DNA from 2 places in the Methylobacter sp. BBA5.1 genome. Region 2 is predicted to be linked to the other one. Evidence: riboswitches for the same ligand, from Rfam matches in the RefSeq annotation. Region 2 holds a riboswitch; the other holds the start of a gene.
What was found. A riboswitch is a leader RNA that binds a small molecule or an ion and turns the genes downstream of it on or off. The one in region 2 is predicted to bind cobalamin.
Positions count from the first base shown of each region.

Region 1: it holds a riboswitch for cobalamin, as region 2 does, so the genes downstream of both, EK22_RS03405 (TonB-dependent receptor domain-containing protein) here and EK22_RS03920 (CbtB domain-containing protein) in region 2, are expected to answer to the same signal.

Region 1 is NZ_JQKS01000004.1:52,439-55,646, forward strand. It holds gene mutM (bifunctional DNA-formamidopyrimidine glycosylase/DNA-(apurinic or apyrimidinic site) lyase) at 1-716, shown strand, start outside; cobalamin riboswitch at 985-1,191, shown strand; gene EK22_RS03405 (TonB-dependent receptor domain-containing protein) at 1,295-3,133, shown strand; gene EK22_RS03410 (hypothetical protein) at 3,181-3,208, shown strand, end outside.
Region 2 is NZ_JQKS01000004.1:183,116-186,323, forward strand. It holds gene cobM (precorrin-4 C(11)-methyltransferase) at 1-331, opposite strand, end outside; gene EK22_RS03915 (CbtA family protein) at 328-1,020, opposite strand; gene EK22_RS03920 (CbtB domain-containing protein) at 1,020-1,199, opposite strand; cobalamin riboswitch at 1,312-1,530, opposite strand; gene EK22_RS24625 (hypothetical protein) at 1,544-1,687, shown strand; gene EK22_RS03925 (nucleotidyltransferase family protein) at 1,880-2,473, shown strand; gene EK22_RS03930 (XdhC family protein) at 2,470-3,208, shown strand, end outside.

The DNA.
Region 1 (3,208 bases), 130 kb from region 2:
GCTGGCCGGTGCCGGAAAATCTCGATCAAATCTTGAAAGGCCGGCGCATACAAGCCGTTTGCAGAAGAGCGAAGTATCTGCTGCTTGCCACCGATGCCGGCACGTTGCTGCTGCATTTGGGCATGTCCGGCAGTTTGAGGATCATTGCCAACGGCCAGATCACCGGCAAACATGACCATATCGATTTTATTTTTGATGACAATATCATCCTGCGCTTCAACGATCCGCGCCGGTTTGGCGCGGTGTTATGGACATCGGCGCCGGCCGAACAACATCCGCTGCTCAAAAACCTCGGCCCCGAACCATTGCTGGCGGATTTCAGCGGCGAGTTGCTCTATAAATTGTCCAGAAACAAAAAAATGGCGGTCAAGTCATTCATTATGGACAGCCACATAGTGGTTGGCGTCGGCAATATCTACGCCAATGAAGCCTTGTTCATGGCCGGCATACACCCCGCACGTCAAGCGGGCAAAATTGCCCTGTCCCGTTATCAGAAACTGGCCGACTGTATTCGTATGATCCTGCATCAGGCTATCGCACAAGGCGGCACGACATTGCGCGACTTTGTCAACGAAGCCGGAAAACCGGGCTATTTCCAGCAACAGCTCAATGTCTACGGCCGGACTGGACTGCCTTGCCCCCGCTGCCGACAGACTTTAAAGGAAATCAGGTTATCCAATCGTTCAACGGTATTTTGCGGCGATTGTCAGCGGTAATGGTAAGGTGCACTTCTACTTCCAACATGAGCGGCTTGACTCGAAAATTTACGAACGCTATCCCGAATTTCACCCACTTTGAATCGAATCAATTAAGGCTGGTTAATGTCCGCATCTGTCGAATATCTTCGTAGCGGCGCGGTAATATCGTCAAATTCAGGCATGGAAATACTTGTCGAACCGTAAGTGTCCGGCAGATTGTTGCCGGTATTTAACTGAAACGAACCGGCCATACCGATAAATTTGCTTTATCCCTGTTAATCCTTATAATTGCCGCCTGCTTTCAGGTTCCATCGGTTTTTTGCCGATGGTTAAACGGGAAGTCGGTCAGGTTATGCCAATGCCGACGCTGCCCCCGCAACGGTAGATAAGTGAAAGAATCGTTAATATGCCACTGTGTCATGCATGGGAAGGTGACGATTCAGGCTCTCGCCACTTATAAGCCCGGAGACCGGCCCGAAAGTATTATTCGGAACAGCGGAGGGCTGTCTGCGAAAAAGACAGCATATCTTCGTCGTCTTCTTTTTGTCCTCCGTTGTTATTACACAACCTTTATGCGCGGGCGGCGCAGAGGACACATGCGAAAATTCATAGTCAGTTCATTATTGTTGGCCGGTTTTAACAGCTCTGTACAGGCTCGGGAAACTCAGGCTGACGAATCGCTCAATTTACCCGAAATGGTCGTGACGGCCACACGAACGGAAACCCCGAAAAACCAGTTGGCGGCTTCGGCAACCGTTTATTCCCGAACCGATATCGAACGTCTGCAATCCAAAACCCTGCCGGAACTGTTGCGGCACACGACCGGTATCGATATGACGCAAAGCGGTTACGGTCAAAACACCAGCGTTTACATGCGCGGCACCAATTCCGATCACGTACTGGTCCTGGTCGACGGCATTAAAGTCGGCTCGGCGACCTTGGGCACGACACCGTTTCAGTTTATTCCCATCGACCAGATCGAGCGCGTGGAAATCATCAAAGGCCCGCAATCGAGCCTGTACGGTTCGGAAGCGATAGGCGGCGTCATCCAGATTTTTACCCGCAAAGGCGGTCAGGAAGAAAAACCCAGTTTCAGCGTGGATGCCGGCGGCGGATCATACGATACCATCAAGACCTCCGGCACGGTCAGCGGCAAATGGAAAAACAGTTGGTACAGCCTGGGTGCATCGCATTTCAATTCCCAGGGCTTCGATAACCGCGAGCCGGTCCCGGGACGTTTCGGCCTCGACCAGCCCGACAAGGACGGTTACCGCAACACGGGCTTGAACGCCAGGCTCGGCTACCGTTTCGACAATAATGCCGAACTGGAAGCCTTTTTCATGCGCGCCGAAGGCAAAAACGAATACGACGGCAACTTCCAGAACAAAACCAAATTCGTTGACCAAGTGGTCGGCACATCGGCCAGTATGGATCTACTGGATAACTGGCGGTCAACGCTGCGCCTGGGGCAAAGCCGTGACGACAGCGACCAGTTTGCGCCCGACGGGTCATTCGCCAGCCGTTTCAACACGACGCGCTGGAATGCCACTTGGCTGAATCAATTCACGTTGTCCGACAATCATCAACTGACTGCCGGCACGGATTACCGCTTCGATGAGGTGGAAGGCACAACATCTTATAATGAAAAATCCCGCTACGATATAGGCATATTCACGGAATTGCACAGCCGCATACTGGACAATCACTTTATCAATGCCTCGCTGCGCTGGGATGAAAACGAGGCCTTCGGCGATTATGTTACCGGCAATTTCGGCTGGCGTTATAACTCGGAGCACGGCATCAGCCTTTTTGCCAGCTTTGGCAATGCCTTCAAGGCACCGACCTTTAACGATCTTTATTTTCCGAATTACGGCAATGCCCGCCTGAAACCGGAAAAATCGACCTCGTTTGAAGCGGGAATTGCCGGCGATCATTGGCTGCAATGGGAAGTACGAGGCTATCATACCAATATCGACGACCTGATCACGCCGGTCATGAATCCCGTCACCTTTGAATTCAGCGCGGAAAATACCGGCAAGGCTCAAATAGACGGGATTGAGGCTGAAATCAGCAAGCATTGGCAAGGTTGGGACTGTAAGCTGAGCCTCAACCTGTTAAGCCCCAAAAACCGCGAAACCAATGCCCGCCTGCCGCGCCGCGCCGAGAAAACCCTGTCGGTTGATCTGTCCAGGTCATTCGGATCATTGGATCTGGGCACGCATGTCCTGGCCCAAGGCGACCGCTTCGATGATGCTCGCAACCAGACCAAAGTGGCCGGTTACGTCACCGTCGACCTGCGGTCAGCCTATCATTTCAATAAAAACTGGATATTGAGCGCGCAACTCAATAACCTGCTGGATAAAAACTATCAGACAATTAATACTTACAATACTGCGGACAGGAACTTCTTCCTCGCTATTCATTATAATAATTGACCCTACATCGCTGGACTTTAATCACTAACCCATTTGGAGATAACAATATGAATATAAAACAATGGCTGCAAGTCG
Region 2 (3,208 bases):
CCGCATCGAGCGGCTGTACCATTTCGACCAGTGCGCCATACAGCCCGGGATCGCCGGTTTGCAACCGTACCACGGTTTTATGCTGCCGCGCCTGCTCTATCAACCAGCCGGTAATTTCCTCCAGGGTCATGTCTTTCGAGTCGCGGACCAGGCAGGTAGCCGGGGCGTAAAGGGTAGCGGCCTCATTGACCAGGGAGCCGGCGTAGAGCACGGCGCCGGCCTGCCGCAGCAGGCGCTGGCCTTTGACGGTAATGAGCTCCGGGTCGCCGGGGCCTGCGCCGACGAACCAGACCTGGCCAGTGGCGCCTTCGGTGTTATTGGAAAGAGTCATTCGCTTCTGCCTTGCAAACGGTTAAAGATCAGTGCCGAGAGCACGCCCAATACCATCCAGAACGCCGCGTTACTGAGCGCGCTGGCCCAGCGGAACTGGTTTTGCAACAGCGCCGGCGCCAGGCTTTCATCCACTTCAGGCTGCGGCGCACCCAGCAGATGCGGTATCAGCAACAGCAGCACGCCGGCCATCCTTAGCGGCCAGTTGTCCTGTAGAAAAACCAGCCCAAGCCCGCCCGCGGTCGCCACCACCGTACCCAGCCACCAGTATTGCCTTACCATCAGATCCGCGGCTGTCGTGCCCGGCAGGTCCGGCGGCAGCCCTATGGCCGGGGCGGCAAAAAATACCGCGTAGCCGGCCAATCCCCAGGCCAGGCCCCGCCCTATTCCAGGCGGCTTTCGCAGTGAGTAAGCCCCCGTCAGCATCAGCGCAAAGCCGATGGCCATCACTATATTGCTGCCGGCCGTTGATAAGGTCCGCTGCCAGCCGTCTTCCGGTTGCCAGGCCAGTTCATCGAGCCCAGGGTCGATAGCATGCTCATGATGAACCGCTTCAGCGGCAACTTCATAGGTTTCGGCCTGAAGAATCAACGGCGTCACCCAGAAAATCTGCAGCATGGACAGCAGCAGCGCCGCGACAATACCGGCCGGTAGCGCGGAAAATACAATATGTTTGAACGTGCCGGGCATCAGTGGCAAGGAAAGCCGGTAGCGTGGCGGGTATCGTGGGTCGCGTTATGCACTTCGGCAATCGGGGCAAAGCCAACGACCAGCAGTAGGGCAAAGCCCAGTATAATCGTTGACAAAGCGGGAATCAGGCGTGTGGTTGCCTGGCGAAGCGTCTGGCTTGAATGGGTTTCAGCAAGCATGTCGGGTTTCCTAATAAAGTAAGGGATGGGAGCCGACTGCTATCTTGGGAAAACACGTACGCGTAATACAGCCCGGGCTGCGTCACTGGCATACGGCTCCCCTCCGGAGTCGGTGTCCTTCATATGATCAGGCCGGCCTTCTGGCTTGCCGTCATCTGTATCGACCCGCCTTCCCGTTCCTAACGTACAGTGGCATAGAGGTGATACATCAGGCTTACAGCAGCGGGGGCTGCGCCGGATTTGACTGAGCCTGAGGCCAATCGCACCGGACTTTCCGTTTCACCCTGGCGCGCGGACCGCGCGCCAGGGCACCTAATCATTGCGGCAAGTATAAACCAATCCGATTGAAAACTGAATCTGGCGCGCTGACACAAACGCTGACGGCTGTCGAATGCTGGGTCAGCGATAACGGCGCGGGTATTCCCGAAGATCGCCTCACCGTCATCTTCGACAAGCTGGAAACCGATCCGGAAAAAGAGGGAGAGTAAGCAAGGCATCGGCTCGACCTTCCGGTTCACGCTTCCCGGCCAGACGCATTAGCGGCGCCGGTCTGAAGGATCTTGCTAATCAGGCCGTGGCGGTGTTAGTCTTGCCGGCTCTATTCACTCGAAACCAGCCAAACCGATGAATTTCCATGCCTCAGTCCTGCGAAACCGTCATCCAGGGGTGTACTTAAGCTGATGGCCCCGATTGTCGGCATACTGCTGGCCGCCGGCGCCAGCCGGCGCTTTGGCGCCGACAAACTGAGCCATCCGTTACCCGATGGCGACTTGGTAGCAGTACGCGCCTGCCGCAACCTGCTGGCCGGCACCGATGCGGTGCTGGCGGTGGTCCGACCCGGCGGCGAGGCATTGGCGGCCCGGCTACGGGCCGAAGGCGCGGCGGTTCAGATCTGCGCCGATGCCGATCAAGGGATGGGCGCGAGCCTGGCCTGTGGCGTTCGCGCCCGACCGGAAGCCGCGGGCTGGCTGGTCGCGCTGGCGGACATGCCGTGGATAGCGCCCGCGACCATCCAAAGCGTGGCCGATGCGCTACGCTCGGGCGCCCGGATCGCGGCGCCGTACTGGCAAGGCCGGCGCGGGCATCCGGTAGGCTTTTCGCCGGTCTTGGGCCCGAACCTGGCGGCATTGAACGGCGACACCGGCGCGAAAACGGTGATTCAGGCCCATCTGGAACAGCTCCGCCTTGTCGTCTGCGATGATCCGGGCGTACTTCGGGACATCGACAGACCGGAGGATTTGGACATCCGGACAATAATGGGGGCATCATCATGAGCCGGGACCTTCTCAACCTTCAGCTGGAACTGCACGAAGCACGCCGCCCTTATGCGCTGGCCACGGTAGTGGAAATACTGGGCTCATCCTCGGCCAAACCGGCCTCCAAGGCGCTGATCGACCTGTCGGGCAAGGTGATTGCCGGCTGGGTGGGCGGCGGCTGCGCGCAGTCCATGGTGTCCAGTGCGGCGCTTGAGTGCCTTGATACAGGAGCCCCCCGCGTGATCGAAATTGACCTGAATGATGAAGTGTTCGGCGCCGGCATGCCTTGCGGCGGCAGCATGCGCGTGTATGTCGAACCGGTCTTGCCCAAGCCCCTGCTCTGGCTGATGGGACACGGGCGCATCGTGGAAAGCCTTTGCGAATTCGCCCAGCGCTTAGGCTTCGATGTGATCGTCAACGACCCGCAGGCCACCGTCGAGCGCTTTCCCACGGCTCTGCGCGTGATCAGCGACGACAGCCGCTATCAGCAATTGCAGCCGCAAACGGGCGATTTCGTGGTCATCGCCACGCATCACAAGGGCGATTACGACTCCCTGACCCGTGCGCTGCAATCGGAAGCCTTGTATATATCGCTGGTCGCCAGCCGCAAGCGCGCGAATCTGGTACTGGAGCGATTGCGCCAAGAGGGCTGCCCCGAGACCCGCCTCGCCAGGGTACGGGCGCCTGCCGGACTGAACCTGGGCGCGAAGCTGCCGGAAGAGATCGCCTTGTCCATCGTCAGCGAAATGGTGC